2 regions of the Weizmannia acidilactici genome follow, and region 2 is predicted to be linked to the other one. Evidence: riboswitches for the same ligand, from Rfam matches in the RefSeq annotation. Region 2 holds a riboswitch; the other holds the start of a gene.
The links. Region 2 has a riboswitch for lysine ahead of GBH70_RS04495 (amino acid permease). Riboswitches for the same ligand answer to the same signal wherever they lie in the genome.
Positions count from the first base shown of each region.

Region 1: it holds a riboswitch for lysine, as region 2 does, so the genes downstream of both, GBH70_RS06520 (aspartate kinase) here and GBH70_RS04495 (amino acid permease) in region 2, are expected to answer to the same signal.

Region 1 is NZ_BKZR01000013.1:8,506-17,409, forward strand. It holds gene sdhA (succinate dehydrogenase flavoprotein subunit) at 1-730, opposite strand, end outside; gene GBH70_RS06510 (succinate dehydrogenase cytochrome b558 subunit) at 812-1,420, opposite strand; gene GBH70_RS06515 (YslB family protein) at 1,861-2,310, shown strand; gene GBH70_RS06520 (aspartate kinase) at 2,523-3,752, opposite strand; lysine riboswitch at 3,920-4,097, opposite strand; gene uvrC (excinuclease ABC subunit UvrC) at 4,228-6,000, opposite strand; gene trxA (thioredoxin) at 6,073-6,387, opposite strand; gene GBH70_RS06535 (electron transfer flavoprotein subunit alpha/FixB family protein) at 6,582-7,562, opposite strand; gene GBH70_RS06540 (electron transfer flavoprotein subunit beta/FixA family protein) at 7,590-8,363, opposite strand; gene GBH70_RS06545 (enoyl-CoA hydratase) at 8,428-8,904, opposite strand, start outside.
Region 2 is NZ_BKZR01000008.1:31,185-40,088, forward strand. It holds gene GBH70_RS04475 (aldo/keto reductase) at 116-1,048, shown strand; gene GBH70_RS04480 (nitroreductase family protein) at 1,136-1,702, shown strand; gene GBH70_RS04485 (amino acid permease) at 2,136-3,491, shown strand; gene GBH70_RS04490 (peptide MFS transporter) at 4,003-5,499, opposite strand; gene GBH70_RS04495 (amino acid permease) at 5,816-7,312, opposite strand; lysine riboswitch at 7,414-7,608, opposite strand; gene GBH70_RS04500 (helix-turn-helix domain-containing protein) at 7,897-8,439, shown strand; gene GBH70_RS04505 (ABC transporter ATP-binding protein) at 8,502-8,904, shown strand, end outside.

The sequences.
Region 1 (8,904 bases), on a different contig from region 2:
CATCGCCTGGTATCGCCGTTGGGTGGATTTGGATAAATTCTCCGTTCGCATAAGTTGCGCCCTGCTGATAAACAATCGACGACGCTGAACCGGTGTTGATCATCGAGTTGGTCGATTTTCCGAAAATAATGCCAAGTCCGCCTGACGCCATGATCACGGCATCAGCAGGAAAAGCTTTGATTTCCATTGTTTTCAAGTTTTGTGCGACAATCCCGCGGCAGACCCCTTCATCGTCTTTAATAATTCCAAGGAATTCCCAGCCTTCGTATTTTGTAACCAGCCCGTCCACTTCATGGCGCCTTACCTGCTCATCCAGTGCGTACAAAAGCTGCTGGCCGGTTGTTGCGCCGGCAAAAGCCGTCCGGTGGTGCTGCGTTCCGCCAAAACGTCTGAAATCCAAAAGCCCTTCCGGCGTGCGGTTAAACATAACACCCATTCTGTCAAATAAATGAATAATGCCAGGTGCAGCTTCACACATCGCTTTTACCGGAGGCTGGTTGGCCAGAAAGTCCCCGCCGTATACTGTATCATCAAAATGGATCCATGGGGAATCCCCTTCACCTTTTGTGTTGACTGCGCCGTTAATGCCACCCTGTGCGCAGACAGAGTGCGACCGTTTCACCGGCACTAAAGAAAACAATTCTACCTGTCGGCCCGCTTCCGCAATTTTTACGGTTGACATCAAGCCGGCCAGTCCCCCGCCGACAACGATGATTTTGCCTTTATTCATCGCGATTCACTCCCTCTACATACTTGATGCATATCTCTCAATCTGCCAAACAATCAATCTTCCGTTTATCAATCGTTTTCATTATGCAAATGCTAATAAAGCTCTAACGTCGACAATCGACAGCAGCACAAACACAACGACCATCACATAAGTGGAAATCTGCTGCGAACGCTGTGACTGCGTAATGCCCCAGCTGACGAGGAAACTCCACAGGCCGTTAGAAAAATGGAATATGGCAGCCACTGTCCCAATTATGTACCAGGCAAGCATCCATGGATTGGATAGCAGGTTTGCCATCAAATCAAAATTTAATGGTTTGCCGAGTGCCATTTGAATACGGGTTTCATAGATATGAAATACAAGAAAAATCAGTACCAGCACACCGCTGATCCTTTGCATCAGGTACATCCAGTTCCTGAAATACCCCAATCTCCCTACATTGCTTGAAGCGGTAAACGCAATGTACAAGCCGTAAATCGCGTGGAACAAGAGCGGCAAATAGATGAGTACCACTTCCAGAAACAGAAGGTACGGCAAATGTTCCATAAAGTTTGCTGCTTTGTTGAATGAAGCGGCTCCGTCTACTGCATAGTGGTTTACTGTCAAATGTATGACTAAAAACAAGCCGATTGGAAAGACACCCAACAAAGAATGCAGTTTGCGGTGATAAAACTCTCGGTTTCCAGCCACAAGTGTATCCCCCTTTGTAGTGTGAATTTATGCAAAGAAAACAATATCAATCATGCTTTCTTTTTGCATAAATGTTTTTATAACAATTATGTGACAGTTTTATTGTACTCCCGACAAATGGGCACGTCAAGGAAACGCATTCATAAAAATGCGCCAAAAATGCTACTAATTTGTCTTTTTATTACGATATCCCATTTTTTAATCATTTTTTTAGAATAGTGTATACTCAACATGATATTTGTATTAAATAGGAATTTTTATCCATAGGCTGCATATTTTAATAAAATTTTAATAGAAATGCGGTAAACTGCTTGAAGTGCTCTCCCCGGTTCCGGAACGCGGCCGGAAATCGTTTGTTTTTATACATATTTTATAAAAATGCCTTTTAAGTCCGGATTTATTTTGTATATAATATAGCATATAAGAAAGAGGGGAATCGCGTGAAATCTTCTACTGGCAACGATACAGCGGCTGAGCAGCTGACGGTGCCCGCTTTCGGGTACGAGCTGATGCGTGATATATTAATTCCGGAAATTCTCGGCAAAGAAACACCCGATATTTTATATTGGGCAGGAAAACATTTAGCAAGGAAATTCCCGCTGATCACCTTTGATGAGATTGTTTCTTTTTTTCATGAAGCAGGATGGGGAACCTTAACAATAAAAAAAGAAGAGAAATACAGAATCGAATTTGAGCTCGCCGGCCCGATCATCGGCAGGCAGCTGGAAATTGGCCGGGAATCCACCTTTAAGCTTGAAGCAGGTTTTTTGGCCGAACAGTACCGAATGCAGAAAAAACTGATTACGGAAGCTGCGGAAGAAGTGATGAAAAAAGCAAAAAAAGTACGCATTACCGTGCAGTGGGACCAAAAAGACCCATCCGGCGAATAAAAAGTGCAAAAAGCAGGGGGCAACCGGCCCCTGCTTTTTCTTTTGGCTCTGTTAAATTTTATTGTTGATGATCACTAATTCTGGGACTCCCGCGGAATAAGCGGACAAGAAGAGACCCCACATGCCGTGGTATTCGGCGGGGCGGCCCGCGGACGCGTCATTAGCGAAGCGGATTTCGCGATCATCAACATTGATCACGAATAACCTTTCTTTTAAATATTTTGCTCCACGGCATCGAGTTCAAATGCGTTGTGTAGGCATTGTGCCGCACGGATCATTTCTTTTTCGTCAACGACGGTGGAAACTTTGATTTCAGAAGTGCTGATCATTTTAATGGCAATTCCGTTATCTGCAAGAACCTGAAACATTTTCGCCGCAACACCCGGATTGGAAACCATGCCCGAGCCGATGATCGACACCTTTGAAAGGCCCGTTTCCGTTTCAAAATGGTCAATACCAAGCCGTGCTTTATTGAATTCCAAAATATCGGCTGTATCTTTCAAATCTTTATCTTTAATGGAAAAGGATAAATAAGTTTTATTGTCAGCCGTCTGGTTTTGGATAATGATGTCCACATCAATATGATGGTCCGCCAGAATCGTGAAAATATCCGATAAATTGCGGAACCCGTTCTCCAACCCGAAAATAGTGACTCTTGTAATGGCGTCTTCAAATGCCACACCGCGGACGATTAAATTTTTCTCCACTGCAACTTCCTCCTCAATGAACGTACCTTCAACTTTTTCCAAACTGGAGCAGACCTCAAGCGGAACCGAGAAATTTTTGGCAAATTCCACAGCCCGGGCATGTAATACGCCGGCACCAAGATTCGCAAGCTCAAGCATTTCATCATACGATATAGCCTGAAGCTTCCGGGCATTCGGTATATAGCGCGGATCGGATGTAAATACGCCTGTTACATCCGTAAAAATGATGCAGCGGTCCGCATGCAATGCCGCAGCGAGCGCGACCGACGTTGTATCCGAACCGCCCCTGCCCAGTGTCGTAATTTCACCCTCTTCGGTAACACCCTGGAATCCCGCTACAATCACAATCTGCCCTTTTTCCAAATGGGATTTGATTTTATCGGTGCGGATTTCCAAAATTCGGGCATTCCCGTGCACCGCTTCAGTCACGATGCCAGCCTGCCAACCGGTATAGGAAACGGCATCATAGCCCCTGTCAATTAATGCCATGGCAACCAGTGAAATGGTTACCTGCTCGCCGGTGGACAAAAGCATGTCCATCTCCCGCTTTGCAGGATAGGAAGAAAGCTCATTTGCCAGAGAAACAAGCTGGTCGGTCGTCTTGCCCATGGCAGAAACGACGACAACAACATCATTTCCTTTCTCTTTTTCTTCGATAATACGGTTCACCGTATTTTTGATTCTTTCCACATTTCCGACTGAAGTTCCCCCAAATTTTTGAACAATGATTCCCAATTATGCCGCCTACCTTCTTCTATTTGTGATGTATGAGGCTACCATTCAAAGCAAAAGCGATTTGACTGCGCCTTTCCGGTATTGGCACCGGCAAGGCCTGCCCGACCAAAAAAAGCAATGAGAACGGATATCTCATTGCTTTTGAATACGCGGGTACGCAGTCACTTTTATGAGATAGCGCTCCAAGATATTCCATCTTGACAGTTCTGGATTTCTTCAATACAGAACCAGCAAAAATGGCATTGAGGCCATTTTCACTTCGGCGGAACTTCCTTTCAAGAACCTTCACAGAAGCCCAATCTTCTCCGGCCCTTTACTCTTAAGCCCCGCGCCTCTATCATGAACGAAAATGCTCTGATGAAAAACTGCCGGCCGCTGCAACGGTACCGCATTATAAACGGCCAACAATCCCCTAACAAAGTAGCAATATGAAATTTTACAACGATTATAACACAAACTGAAAACTTCGGCTAGGCTATTCTTGTAATTTTTTGATTAATATTTCAGTAACCGGCCGTGGGATCCCGATTTCAATAAATTCTTCGGGTTTGGCTTCTTTTATTTTTTTGACGGATCCAAAATGCCGGAGCAGCTGTTTTTTCCGTTTCGGCCCAATGCCCGGGATGTCGTCCAAAATTGACTGGAATGCGGATTTTCCGCGCAATTCCCTGTGGAACGTAATGGCAAAACGGTGCACTTCATCCTGAATGCGCTGGAGCAGATAAAATTCCTGGCTGTTCCGGTCAAGCGGCACAATTTCGAGCGGATCTCCGAACAGAAGCTGCGAAGTATTGTGCTTTTCGTCTTTTGCCAGCCCCCCGATCGGGATCTTAAGCCCCAATTCGTTTTCCAGCACATCCCTTGCCGCATCAATCTGCCCTTTTCCGCCGTCGATGATAATAAGATCCGGAAGCGGCAATTTTTCTTTCAGGGCGCGGGTATAGCGGCGGCGGACAACTTCCCGCATCGATTCATAATCATCCGGCCCTTCCACGGTTTTAATTTTATATTTCCGGTATTCCTTTTTCGCCGCTTTTCCGTCAATAAACACGACCATGGCCGAAACAGGGTTCGTACCCTGGATATTGGAGTTATCGAAAGCTTCAATGCGGTGCGGCGTGTAGATGCCGAGCTTTTCCCCGAGATTTTCGACAGCTTTGATGGTCCGTTCTTCATCGCGTTCAATCAAGGCAAATTTTTCTTTCAAGGCAATCGCGGCATTTTTTTCGGCCATCAGCACGAGTTCATGCTTCTGCCCCTTTTTTGGCTGTAGCACTTTTGTTTCCAATAACTGTTCCGCCAGTTCCCGGTCCGCTTTTTCAGTGATCAGCACTTCTTTCGGCTTGATATGCTCCGGTTTTGCATAAAACTGGCCGAGATAGCTTAGAAATTCTTCTTCCGGTTCATCGTAAATCGGAAACAATGAAACATCCCGTTCGATCAGCTTCCCCTGACGCATAAAAAACACCTGGACACACATCCAGCCCTTATCAACCGCATAGCCGAGAATGTCGCGGTCGGTAAAATCGGTCATCGTAATTTTCTGCTTTTCCATCGTCATTTCAATATTGGCGATCTGATCGCGGTATTCTTTCGCCCGCTCGAATTCCAGCCTTTCCGCGGCGGCATGCATTTTTTGCTCCAATTCTTTTTTGATTTCAGTATAACCCCCGTTCAAAAAACGGGTGATTTCATCGGTAATTTCTTTGTACGTTTCTTCTTTGACCTCATTCACGCACGGCGCCAGGCATTGGCCCATGTGGTAGTAAAGGCAAACGCGATCTGGGAGATTGGTGCATTTCCTTAAAGGATACAGCCGGTCAAGCAGCTTTTTTGTTTCGTTAGCAGCTTGGACATTCGGATACGGCCCGAAATATTTTCCCTTATCTTTTTTCACTTTCCGGGTCGTGATCAGGCGCGGATGCCGTTCATGCGTCAGTTTGATATACGGATACGTTTTGTCGTCCTTCAGCATGACGTTGTATTTCGGATCATACTTTTTGATCAGGTTGATTTCAAGAATGAGGGCCTCGATATTGGATGAAGTGACAATATATTCAAAGTCTTCGATCTCACTCACAAGCCGCTGTGTTTTTCCATCGTGCGAACCGGTGAAGTAAGAGCGGACACGATTTTTTAGAATTTTGGCTTTCCCAACATAGATGACGGTCCCCTGCCTGTCTTTCATTAAATAGCAGCCAGGCTGATCGGGTAGGAGGGCGAGTTTATTGCGGATGGTATCGTTCAATTTCTCTCACCTCAAATATTGCGATCTGTAAAAAATCCGAGCCATTTCTGACCCGGATTCGACATGCATGGATTATAAATGTTTTTTCACTAATTCTTCCAAAGCTTCTTTCGGTTGGTAACCAATTACTTTGTCAACCTGTTTGCCGTCTTTCATTACGACAAGCGTCGGAATGCTCATAATCCCGAATTTGCTTGCAGTTTCCTGGTTTTCATCGACATCCACTTTTACGATTTTGACTTTGTCGCCCATTTCTGCGTCAATTTCTTCCAAAACCGGTGCAATCATTTTGCACGGACCGCACCAAGTTGCCCAAAAGTCCGTTAAAACCAAACCTTCGCTGACTTCCTGTTCGAAAGTAGCGTCAGTTGCATGAGTAATTGCCATATTGATAAAACCCTCCTAAGTCAAACTATTACTGCTGATGATAAGTATATCATCCTTTTCCATATGATGCGAATGTTATGTTTGAATCATTCACCCAAAAAATGCAGTAATGATTTTATTATTTTATACCCTTTTTGCATGAATTTCCAACATAAAGCAGGGCCTAGGGGAATCTGCCGCCCAAGCCCTTTTGGTTATGCCGTCGTGACTTTTAATTTTTTGAATTCTTCCGTCAAAAGCGGCACGACTTCAAACAGGTCGCCGACAATGCCATAGTCCGCCACGTTAAAAATATTGGCTTCCGGGTCTTTGTTGATGGCGACAATGACTTTTGAATTGGACATGCCGGCCAGATGCTGGATCGCGCCCGAAATGCCGCACGCAATGTACAGGTCCGGAGTAACAACCTTCCCGGTTTGCCCGATTTGCAAGGAATAATCGCAGTAGCCTGCATCGCATGCGCCGCGTGAAGCCCCGACCGCGCCGCCGAGCACATCGGCAAGCTCTTTCAGCGGTTTAAAGCCTTCCGCGCTTTTTACGCCGCGGCCGCCGGAGACGATCACCTTCGCTTCAGAAAGGTCAACGCCTTCACTCGCTTTACGGATAACTTCTTTTATAATGGTTCGCAAATCTTTAATCTCCGCTTGAATCGTTTGGACATCCCCTGTTCTGGACTCATCTTTTTCAAGCGGGCTTATATTGTTCGGGCGGATAGTGGCGAAAATGATGCCGTCTGTAATGATTTTCTTTTCAAATGCTTTACCGGAATAAATCGGCCGGGTAAAGACAACATGTTCGCCCGCCGCTTCTACGATTGTCGCGTCCGAAATGAGGCCGGCATCCAGTTTGCTTGCAATTTTTGGCGCCAAATCTTTGCCGAGCGCGGTATGTCCGAAAATGATGCCGTCCGGATTTTCTGAATGAACAACGGCAAGGAAGGCCTGCGAAAAACCGTCTGAAGAGTAGTTTTTTAGATTCCCGTCTTCCACAACTACAACACGGTCAGCACCGTATTGAATCATATCTTTGCCCAAATTTTGAACGGAATCCCCGATTAAAACACCGACTACTTCCCCGCCTTCCGCAACCGTTTTCCCTGCGGCAATAGCTTCAAAAGACACATTGCGGAGCGATCCATCGCGGACTTCTCCGAGTACCAATACTTTTCGACTCATTCTGTTCCCCTCCAGTACCAATTTCAATTAAATGACTTTCGCTTCGTTATGCAACAATTGGACGAGTTCTTTTACCTGATCGGAGATTTCGCCTTCAAGCACTTTCCCCGCTTCTTTTTTCGGCGGCAAATATACTTCGATCGTTTTTGTTTTCGGCTCAACGTCGTCTTCTTCGAGATCGAGGTCATCGAGTTCGAGTTCTACCAGCGGCTTTTTCTTTGCCTTCATAATGCCGGGCAACGAGGGATAGCGCGGCTCATTTAAGCCCTGCTGCGCCGTGACAAGCAACGGAAGCGTTGTTTCGATGATTTCTGAATCCCCTTCCACATCCCTTGTTACGGTTACCTTGTCCCCGTCGATTTCCAAGTTTGTAATCGTGGTCACGTACGGGATGCCCAACAGATCCGCCACCCTCGGTCCGACCTGGCCGGAAGCATTGTCAATGGCGACGTTTCCGCCGATAATCAGATCTGGTTCCTGCTCTTTTAAATATCGGGCAAGCACTTTTGCCGTTGTCACCTGGTCGCTATATTCCACATCATCCTCAATATTGATAAGCACCGCTTTATCCGCGCCCATGGCCAGCGCCGTCCGCAATTGTTTTTCCGCTTCCTCATTACCGACCGTTACGACGGTCACTTCTCCGCCGTGCGCATCGCGAAGCTGGATGGCTTCTTCGACGGCATATTCATCATACGGGTTGATAATATATTCCGCACCATCATCCTGAATACGGCCGTTTGAAGTCGTAATTTTTTCTTCTGTGTCAAATGTTCTTTTTAATAAAACAAAGATGTTCATGCCGGTCCCTCCCCAAATATATTCAAAATTTAATAATTTAAGCACATACATAATAAGGAATAATTTATTTCCCGGTAAAACGGGGCTCCCTTTTTTCGATAAAGGCTTTGATGCCTTCTTCTCCGTCTTCCGAGCCGAACAGCTCTTTAAAACGGGCGGATTCCTGCTGCAGGCCTTTTTCATATTCATTTGTCTTTGCATAGTTTACAAGTTCAATAGACGCTTTTAAGGCAAGCGGGCTTTTCTTTGCGATTTTTCCCGCGAGCGCTTTCGCTTTCGAAAGCAGTTCTTCTTCCTTATAAGCATGGTTGGCCAGCCCCCACTGCACCGCTTCGGTTCCGGTAAGCGGGTCACTAGTCCACAGCATTTCAAATGCTTTGCCGGGCCCGACATACCTTGGAAGCCGTTGCGTCCCTGCAAATCCCGGCACAAGCCCAAGCTGAAGCTCCGGCAGTCCAAGCTTCGCATTCTCGGCTACAAGGCGGATATGGCAGGCCATCGCCAGTTCCAGACCGCCGCCGAGCGCAGCGCCGTGGATCGC
Region 2 (8,904 bases):
TTTGTATTCGCAAAGCCACAGCATGTGCCTGTATTACCAGAAGCCGAAATATTTTTACATTTCCCCGTGATTTGCTATGATATGGATGAAAATGACATGAAAGGCGGAGTGAAAAATGGAAAAACAAACAAGGCTCGGCAAAACAGACTTGTACGTCAATCCGATCGGGCTTGGCACAAACGCGGTCGGCGGCCATAACATCCATCCAAATCTGAACGATGAAACCGGGAAAGAAGTGGTGCGCACCGCGATCGACCACGGCATCAACTTCCTTGACACCGCATTTATTTACGGTCCGGAGCGGTCGGAAGAATTGATCGGTGAAGTGCTTAAGGAAAAAGGCTGCCGCGATCAAGTTGTGCTCGCCACTAAAGGCGCGCATAAATTCGTGCACGGAAAAGTCGTGTTCGATAACTCACCGGCATTTTTAAAAGCCGCGGTGGAAAGCAGCCTGAAACGCCTGCAAACTGATTACATTGATTTGTTTTATATCCATTTTCCGGACGAAAATACGCCGAAAGATGAAGCGGTCGGCGCCTTGAAAGAACTGAAAGACCAAGGGAAAATCCGTGCAATCGGCGTGTCCAACTTTACGATCGGGCAATTGAAAGAAGCGAACAAAGATGGCTATGTCGATGTGCTGCAATCCGAGTACAATTTATTGAAACGCCAGGCGGAAAAAGATTTGCTCCCGTATACCGCTGAAAACGGCATCTCGTTTATCCCGTATTTCCCGCTTGCTTCGGGCATTCTGGCCGGCAAATACACGAAAGATACAAAATTTGAAGGCAGCCGTGCGAAAAATCCGTTGTACCAGGGCGAAACGTTTATCCGCAATTTGGAAAAAGTCGACAAGCTCCGCGCGATTGCCGAAGAAAAAGGTGCGGACGTTGCCCATGTCGTGCTTGCCTGGTATCTCGCGCAAGATTCCATTGACGCGGTCATTCCGGGTGCAAAAAGGCCGGAGCAGGTGGTAGACAATCTGAAAACATTGGAAGTTGATCTCACGGCGGAAGATGTCCAAAACATCAGCGAGATTTTCAAATGATTTCACGGTGAAAAAGTAGTTTACCGTTGATGGCTTCATTTTCCTGGCATATACTTAAAATTAGAAACGTTAAAGGAGTTGGGAACAATGGGCGTTATGGATCTGATCAAATCACGCCGTTCCATCGGGGTTACGGCTGAAAAAGATGTGCCCGATGAAGTGGTTAAAACATTGCTCGAAGCGGCCACGTGGGCGCCGAACCATAAAAAAACGGAACCGTGGAAATTCCGCGTGTTTAAAGGCGAAGGCCGCGTAAAACTCGGTGAAGAAATGGCGCGCATCACAGCGTCGAAAACGGAAGGCTTAAGCGAAGAAGAAGTGGCGAAAAAGATAGAAAAAGCGCGGAAAGGGCCGCTGCGGGCGCCGGTTGTCATTGCGGTTGCCGTCAGCCCGTCCGGAAAAGTGCCGGAAATTGAAGAAATTGTCGCAACCGGCTGCGCGATCCAAAACCTGCTGCTCACAGCAACCGAACTGGGTTTGGCGACCATCGTCAGAACCGGCGAGATCGCTCACGAACCGGAATTGAAAGAATATCTTGCCCTTGAACCGGCAGATAAAGTTGCCGGGCTCGTATATGTCGGCTATCCGAAAAAAGAAATGGATATCAAAGCGCAACGTACACCTGCAGAAGAAAAAACAAAGTGGTTTGACTAAACCTCTATGCCGGCTCCCGCCCAAGGCCGGTTTTTTGTTTATTTGCCGCATTAAAAACTTCGGGTTCAAACACGGGGGCAAGCGGCCGCTGGATGTTGCCGGACAAAACTGGAGCAGGTTCAAACAGGGCGGCCGGCACACGAATAAAAGACGGCCCGGGGGTAGACGGGCAGTTGGTTGCCTGAAGCGAGGGCGGACACTCGGCAAATTTTTGCTGTCTGCCGCGAAAGAAAAAACAAAAGTTTTGTTTGCCAAATTTTTTGTGTATTCTAAAAAGAAGGCTGGAAAATCGCTGAATTTTTGCATCCTTTCAGAAAGCGCATTCGCCGCAATGGCGGGCAAAGGGGATTGCCGTTCGTTATGTTATAATCATGAAGTCGGCATTTTTTTTCAGATGGGACACAATGGTGTACATATAAAGGAGTTGATCGGTATGGGAGAAACCTCAAATGAACAAGCATTGGAACGCGGGCTGAAAAACCGCCACATTCAATTAATTGCGATCGGGGGCGCCATCGGGACAGGACTGTTTCTCGGTTCGGGGAACTCGATCCATTTTGCCGGGCCGTCTATTATGCTTGTTTATCTCATTATTGGCGTGGCCCTTTTCTTTATGATGCGGGCGCTCGGTGAATTATTGATGTACAAGCCGACTACAGGCTCATTCACGCACTTTGCCGAAACGTTTATCGGCCCGTGGGCAGGTTTTATTACTGGCTGGACATATTGGTTTTGCTGGATTGTGACCGGCATTGCCGAAATTACAGCGGTCGGTGTGTATGTAAAATTTTGGGCGCCCCATGTGCCGCAGTGGGTCTCGGCCCTAGTTTGCGTCGCTGTGCTCTTTCTCATCAATATCGCAACCGTAAAAGCGTTCGGCGAGATTGAATTTTGGTTTGCCATCATTAAAGTCGTTACAATTATTGCGTTGATTATAATCGGGATTGTGCTTGTGCTCGCCGGATTTAAAAGCAACGGAACACATGCTTCATTTGCCAACTTGTGGCAGCACGGCGGCTTTTTCCCGAACGGATCGAGGGGCTTCCTGCTCGCATTTGAAATGGCTGTATTTTCTTTCGTCGGGATTGAACTGGTCGGCGTGACGGCCGGGGAAGCGGAAGATCCGTCGAAAACGCTGCCGCGGGCCATTAACCAAATTCCACTGCGGATTTTGCTGTTTTATGTCGGGGCACTTTTCGTAATTATGTCGATTTATCCCTGGGATCGCGTCAATCCGAATGCGAGCCCGTTCGTCAAAGTGTTTGCTGATATCGGCGTACCGGCTGCAGCAGGCATTATCAATTTTGTCGTTTTGACTTCGGCTGCCTCTTCATGCAACAGCGGCATATTCAGCACAAGCCGCATGCTGTACACCTTGGCGGATGAGGGGAAGGCACCGAAAATGTTTAAGCGGCTGAACAACCGCAACGTGCCTGCGCCCGCCCTGCTCGGTTCGACAGCTGTCCTGCTCGTCGGGGTTCTGCTCAACTATTTATTGCCTGACAAAGTATTTACGCTTGTGACGAGTATCGCGACAATCTGTTTTATATGGGTATGGGGCGTCATTTTGATTGCCCATCTGCGTTTCCGGAAATATATGCCGGAAGAAGCGGCAAAAATCACGTTTAAAATGCCGCTCGCGCCATTGATCAACTGGATTGTGCTTGCCTTTTTTGTTTTTGTCCTAGTCGTTCTCGGTTTTGCGGAAGATACGCGCGTCGCTTTGTTTGTCACGCCAGTATGGTTCATTCTTCTCGCCATCGCCTATGGGCTGATGCGGAAAAAGTAAAAGCTTTTAAAAAACCCGTTGGAAAATGGTTTTTCCAAACGGGTTTTTTTGGTATCAAAATGAGATGCCATTTTTAAAAGAGGCAGCGTTTCTACCCTGCGCCGATATCTTGATTTTCCCGCCGATATTTTTGATCTTACCGCTGATTTATTGGTTAAGTCCGCTGATTTCTCCGGAGTTTCCGCCGATTCTTCCTTCGGTTGGAATGGGACGGGCAGAGTTTTAGATTTGACCGCCGTTTTTTAAGTTTTTTCAAATATGGGTACGTCCTACTTCCCTTAGTTTTCTTCCTTTCGTCGATTTTTTGCATCTTTTCGCCGATATTTTTGACCTCTCCGCCGATTTCAAGAACAAGGCCGCCGATATTCCAGCGGTTTCCGCCGATTCCGGAAAAACGAAGAGGAGATTGGCCGCCTGTTTTCCAATCTTAATTTAAAAAGGTGCCCCCGGGCCGGCCAAAACAGAAAAAAGGCCGGGGCATAACCACCTCGGCCTTTTTCAATGATGATTTTTATTTTACGCCTCTCATCAGCCGTTTGATGACCGGTGTATAGAGCAGAAGGAAAACGCCCAATACAGCCGATATGAGGCCGACAACGCCGAAGTACATGACTTCGTGGTTGGCGTCATACATTTTGACAAGCTGCGCGTTCAGCGTTTGCGCCGCTGCATCCGACAAGTTCCAGAGGCTGAGCATTTGCGCCGAGAATGCGGCAGGGGCGAGTTTCGTCGATACGCTCAAACCGACCGGCGACAGGCAAAGTTCCCCGATGACAACGAGGAAGTAGCTCAGCACAAGCCATAACGGATTCACAAGGGTGTGGGATCCGTTAAAGTAAGCCGGCGCCATCATCACAATAAAGGAAAGCCCTGCAAAAATCAATCCGAATGAAAACTTAACCGGCGTCGACGGCTGCCTGTCGCCCAGTTTCATCCACAATGAAGCAAGAACCGGCGCAAACACAACAATAAACAGCGGGTTCAAGGTTTGGAACCAGGACGGCAGGATATGGAAGCCGCCGAAATCGAGCTGTGTCCGCTTGTCCGCATAAACGGCAAGCAGACTCGCACCTTGTTCTTCAATCGCCCAGAACACAATGGACGCGATAAACAGTGGAATATAAGCCAACAGGCGCGAACGTTCATCCCGTGTTGATTTTTTGCTGAAATACATCATGACGAAATACCATGCCGGGATCAAGAAACCTAAAATGCTGACCAATGTGATAAAGCGGTCCAGGTTTAATATCCCGGTAGGAATCGTGGCAGCCAAAATAATGATCAAACCTATGGTGCCCAATCCGATTTTCATAAAGGTGGATTTTTTCTCATCCGGCGTCAGCGGATTGTGTACAACAGAACCCGCCAGGCCGAGATATTTTTTCCGCGTTGTCGAAAAAGCGACGAGGCCTAAAAACATACCGACAGCTGCGATGCTGAAACCGAGATGGTAATTGTATTTTTGGCCGACAGTTCCGACAATTAACGGCGCAAGGAACGCACCTAAATTGACAGCCATATAGTAAATGCTGAATCCCGAGTCGCGGCGCAAGTCTTTCTCATCGTATAATTCCCCGACGGTTGAAGCGGCGTTCGGCTTCAATAACCCGGTGCCGAGCACGATCAGCACCATCGAAACGATGAGTGCCGGGAACCCCGCCGGAATGGCCAGTGCGATGTGCCCGAGCATAATGAGCACCCCGCCGTAAAAAACAGTTTTCACGGAACCGAGCAGGCGGTCAGAGACCCAGCCGCCGATAATCCCCGACATGTAGACGAGCGCACCGTAAATGGATGCGATGGATGCGGCGGTCGTAGGGTCCAGGCCCAATCCGCCGTTTTTCAGGCGGTCGTACATGTAATAAATGAGGATCCCTTTCATACCGTAGTATGAAAATCTTTCCCAAAACTCTGTAAAGAAGAGTGTCGACAATCCCTTCGGATGACCGAAAAATCCTGTCTGGGGCACAGTCTCCAGGATTTTTTTCCTATCTATGATTGCTGACATTCAATTGCCTCCTTATTGAAATATAAATTGTTGGAATTGACTGAAAAATAAGTGCTGGAATATGAACGGAATGAACACGATAGAATAAATATTAGCGTAAAACTAAAAAAAAATAAAGATAAATTTATTTCCAAAATTATATTTTAAAATAATAAATTCAGAGGAAAAACCGCATGAGACAACGGTTTTTCCTCTAATTTTAAAAAATAATTTTCTATTATTATATAAAATGATAACCTTCTGATTTTTATAATATGTAGGTCCGGGTTGCTCCGCAAAAAAACCCGCGGTACCTTCCCGCGGGTTTTTACCAACATTATTGTTCTCTTCTCAAATCGCATTCCTGCAACGAAACCATTTTTGTTTTCTTCGCAAATTTATAGCCGAGCCACACAGCGATAAAGATCGGAAGTCCGATGTAAGAGACAAGCACGCTCTTCCAGTCAATGTGGCTACCTAAAAATGCGGAATAATTTTGGCCGAGAATGACAAGCGCACAAACGGTAAACGCGAAAATCGGGCCGAACGGGAACCATTTCGAACGGTAAGGAAGATCATTTAAATCCTTTCCTTGCGCGACATAAGCGCGGCGGAAACGGTAATGGCTGATGGCAATGCCGAGCCATGCGATAAAACCGGACATGCCGGATGCGTTCAGCAGCCAGTTGTACACTGCCCCGTCGCCGAAAAAGGAAGCGAGAAATGCCAGCGTGCCGACAAGGGAAGTGACAATCAAAGCATTTACCGGGACGCCGCGTTTATTCAGCTTCGCGAGGAATTTCGGCGCTTTTCCGTCACGTGCCAAATCCCAAAGCATCCGCGTTGAAGCATACATGCCGGAGTTTCCGGCGGATAGCACGGCGGTTAAAATAATCGCATTCATGACCGACGCCGCAAACGCAACCCCGGCGCGCTGGAACACAATCGTAAACGGACTCATCGTAATGTCGTCGGCCGTTAATTTCGAATCCGTAAACGGGATCAACAGGCCGATGACAAAAATCGCCAAAATATAGAAGAGCAAGATTCTCCAAAACACGGATTTCACCGCATGCGGAATCGTTTTCTTCGGTTCCACGCTCTCGCCGGCCGCAACTCCGAGCAGCTCCGTTCCCTGGAAAGAGAAGCCGGCTGCCATAAAGATGCCGAGCACGGCCAAAAATCCTCCGTGGATCGGGCCGTCTGCGACAGTGAAGTTGTGGAAGCCGATCGCTTTGCCGCCCATAATGCCGAAAATCATCAAAGCACCGACCACGATAAAAGCGATCACGGTCACGACTTTAATGATGGAAAACCAGTATTCCGCTTCCCCAAATCCTTTTACAGACAAGTAATTTAATAAAAACATAATGACAAGGCATGCCGCGCTCCATACAATGGAAGGCGTGTGCGGGAACCAAAACTTCATAATAATCGTGGCCGCCGACAATTCGGCCGCAATCGTAATTGCCCAGTTGTACCAGTAATTCCAGCCGAGCGCGAATCCCAATGCAGGGTCCACAAATTTTGTCGCATACGTGCTGAATGTCCCGGCAACCGGCATATACGCCGCCATTTCCGCGAGGCTTGTCATTAAAAAGAACACCATGACGCCGATTAACGAATAGGCCAAAAGCGCTCCGCCCGGCCCTGCGCTGTGGATCGCGCCGCCGCTTGCCAAAAACAGCCCCGTCCCGATCGATCCGCCGAGCGAAATCATCGTCAGGTGGCGGGATTTTAACTTCCGTTTCAGCTCCGTAACTTCTCCTGTTTTCGGAATGGCAACCGGTCCTGTTCCGGCTGCAGTGCTTTGCCCTTTATAGATGTCATCCATGTTGATACACTCCTTTTTGTGATGGGAAGGAGCAGGGAATAAACAAAAATGCCGCGGTCGTGGAGACCAGCGGCATGTCGCATATACCCTCCATCATACCTTCCGTAGATAGCTCAACACATATGCGAGAGGATTAGCGCATATGTGACAGTTCTGTTCCTGTTCGGAAACAGCCCCAACATGGCGGTCCGGGATCCTCCGCCACATTTCGGCAGCTTTTCCTTTCAATCGGGGTCCTTAACTTTACCCGTGTCTCACCCAACTTACTCATAAAAGCTGCGACCTCTACCTCACCGGATTTGATGAGGATTTTTATTCAATTGAAGTACTATTTTTATTATATTCGTTTTTGACGGAAAATCAATAGGGAAGGATTGCCAGGCTGTTTTTGCCGGAGAGAAGGCTCTGTTAAAAGATTGTCGTTGTCCGTGAGGGATCCGCTTATCAAATAGCCCCACATAAAAATTGCTGGACATTTAAGTGCTTTTTTGTATAATACAGTTGATAGTAAACTTTTAGTTTACTTTTGTAAAACTTTATTGTTTAGAAGTTTACAAATGTTAAACAGTATGGAAGGTTTTATGATGGAAATAGGCAAAAAGATTAAAAATTTACGGTTGAAAAAAGGCCTGACCCAGGAAGAACTGGGGGAACGTACCGACTTAAGCAAAGGTTATATTTCACAGCTGGAAAGAGATTTGAGTTCACCGTCAATCGACACATTTTTCAATATTTTGGAAGTGCTTGGCTGCACTCCGAAAGAATTTTTCGATGAGGAAGAGCGCGAGCAGAAAGTTGTATACGGGGAAGACGACCAGACCGATTATGCGGATGAAGAGCGCGGCTACAAAATCCAGTGGCTTGTGCCGGAATCCAATGAAAAGGAAATGGAACCGATTTTGTTGACGCTCGAGGAAAAAGGGGAATTTAAAACATTTGAGCCTTCTTTATCGGAGACATTTGCTTATGTGTTGGAAGGCCGGATTATGGTGAGGCTTGGCAAACGCATATACCGTGCAAAAGCGGGTGAGGCCATTTACTACCATGCGTCGGATGAGCACCAGATCGTGAATGGTGCAAACGGGCGGTCAAGGCTCCTGCTTGTTGCCACGGAATCTTACCTGTAAGCATTTTGCCTGGTGATGCCCGTATCCGTTAATCATCTGTAAAAACAAAGAGGAGGACAGCGATGGACAGCAATATCATCATTCGTTTTGAACATGTCACCAAGCAATACGATGACGATCCCGCCGTTTTGGACGATGTCAGTTTTGAAATTGAACGCGGAAAATTTTACACCTTGCTCGGCCCGTCCGGATGCGGGAAAACGACGATCCTGCGCCTGATTGCCGGATTTACAGGGCCGACAAATGGCAATATTTACTTTAACGGAAAAATTGTCAACGATGTGCCGGCCGACCGGCGCCAGGTGAACACCGTTTTCCAGGATTATGCCTTATTTCCGCATTTAAATGTGTATGAAAACGTCGCATTCGGGCTGCGCATTAAAAAAATGAAGCAGGCCGCCATTGACCAAAAAGTAAAAGAAGCGCTGAAGTTTGTGAATCTCGAAGGCTATGAAAACAGGGAAA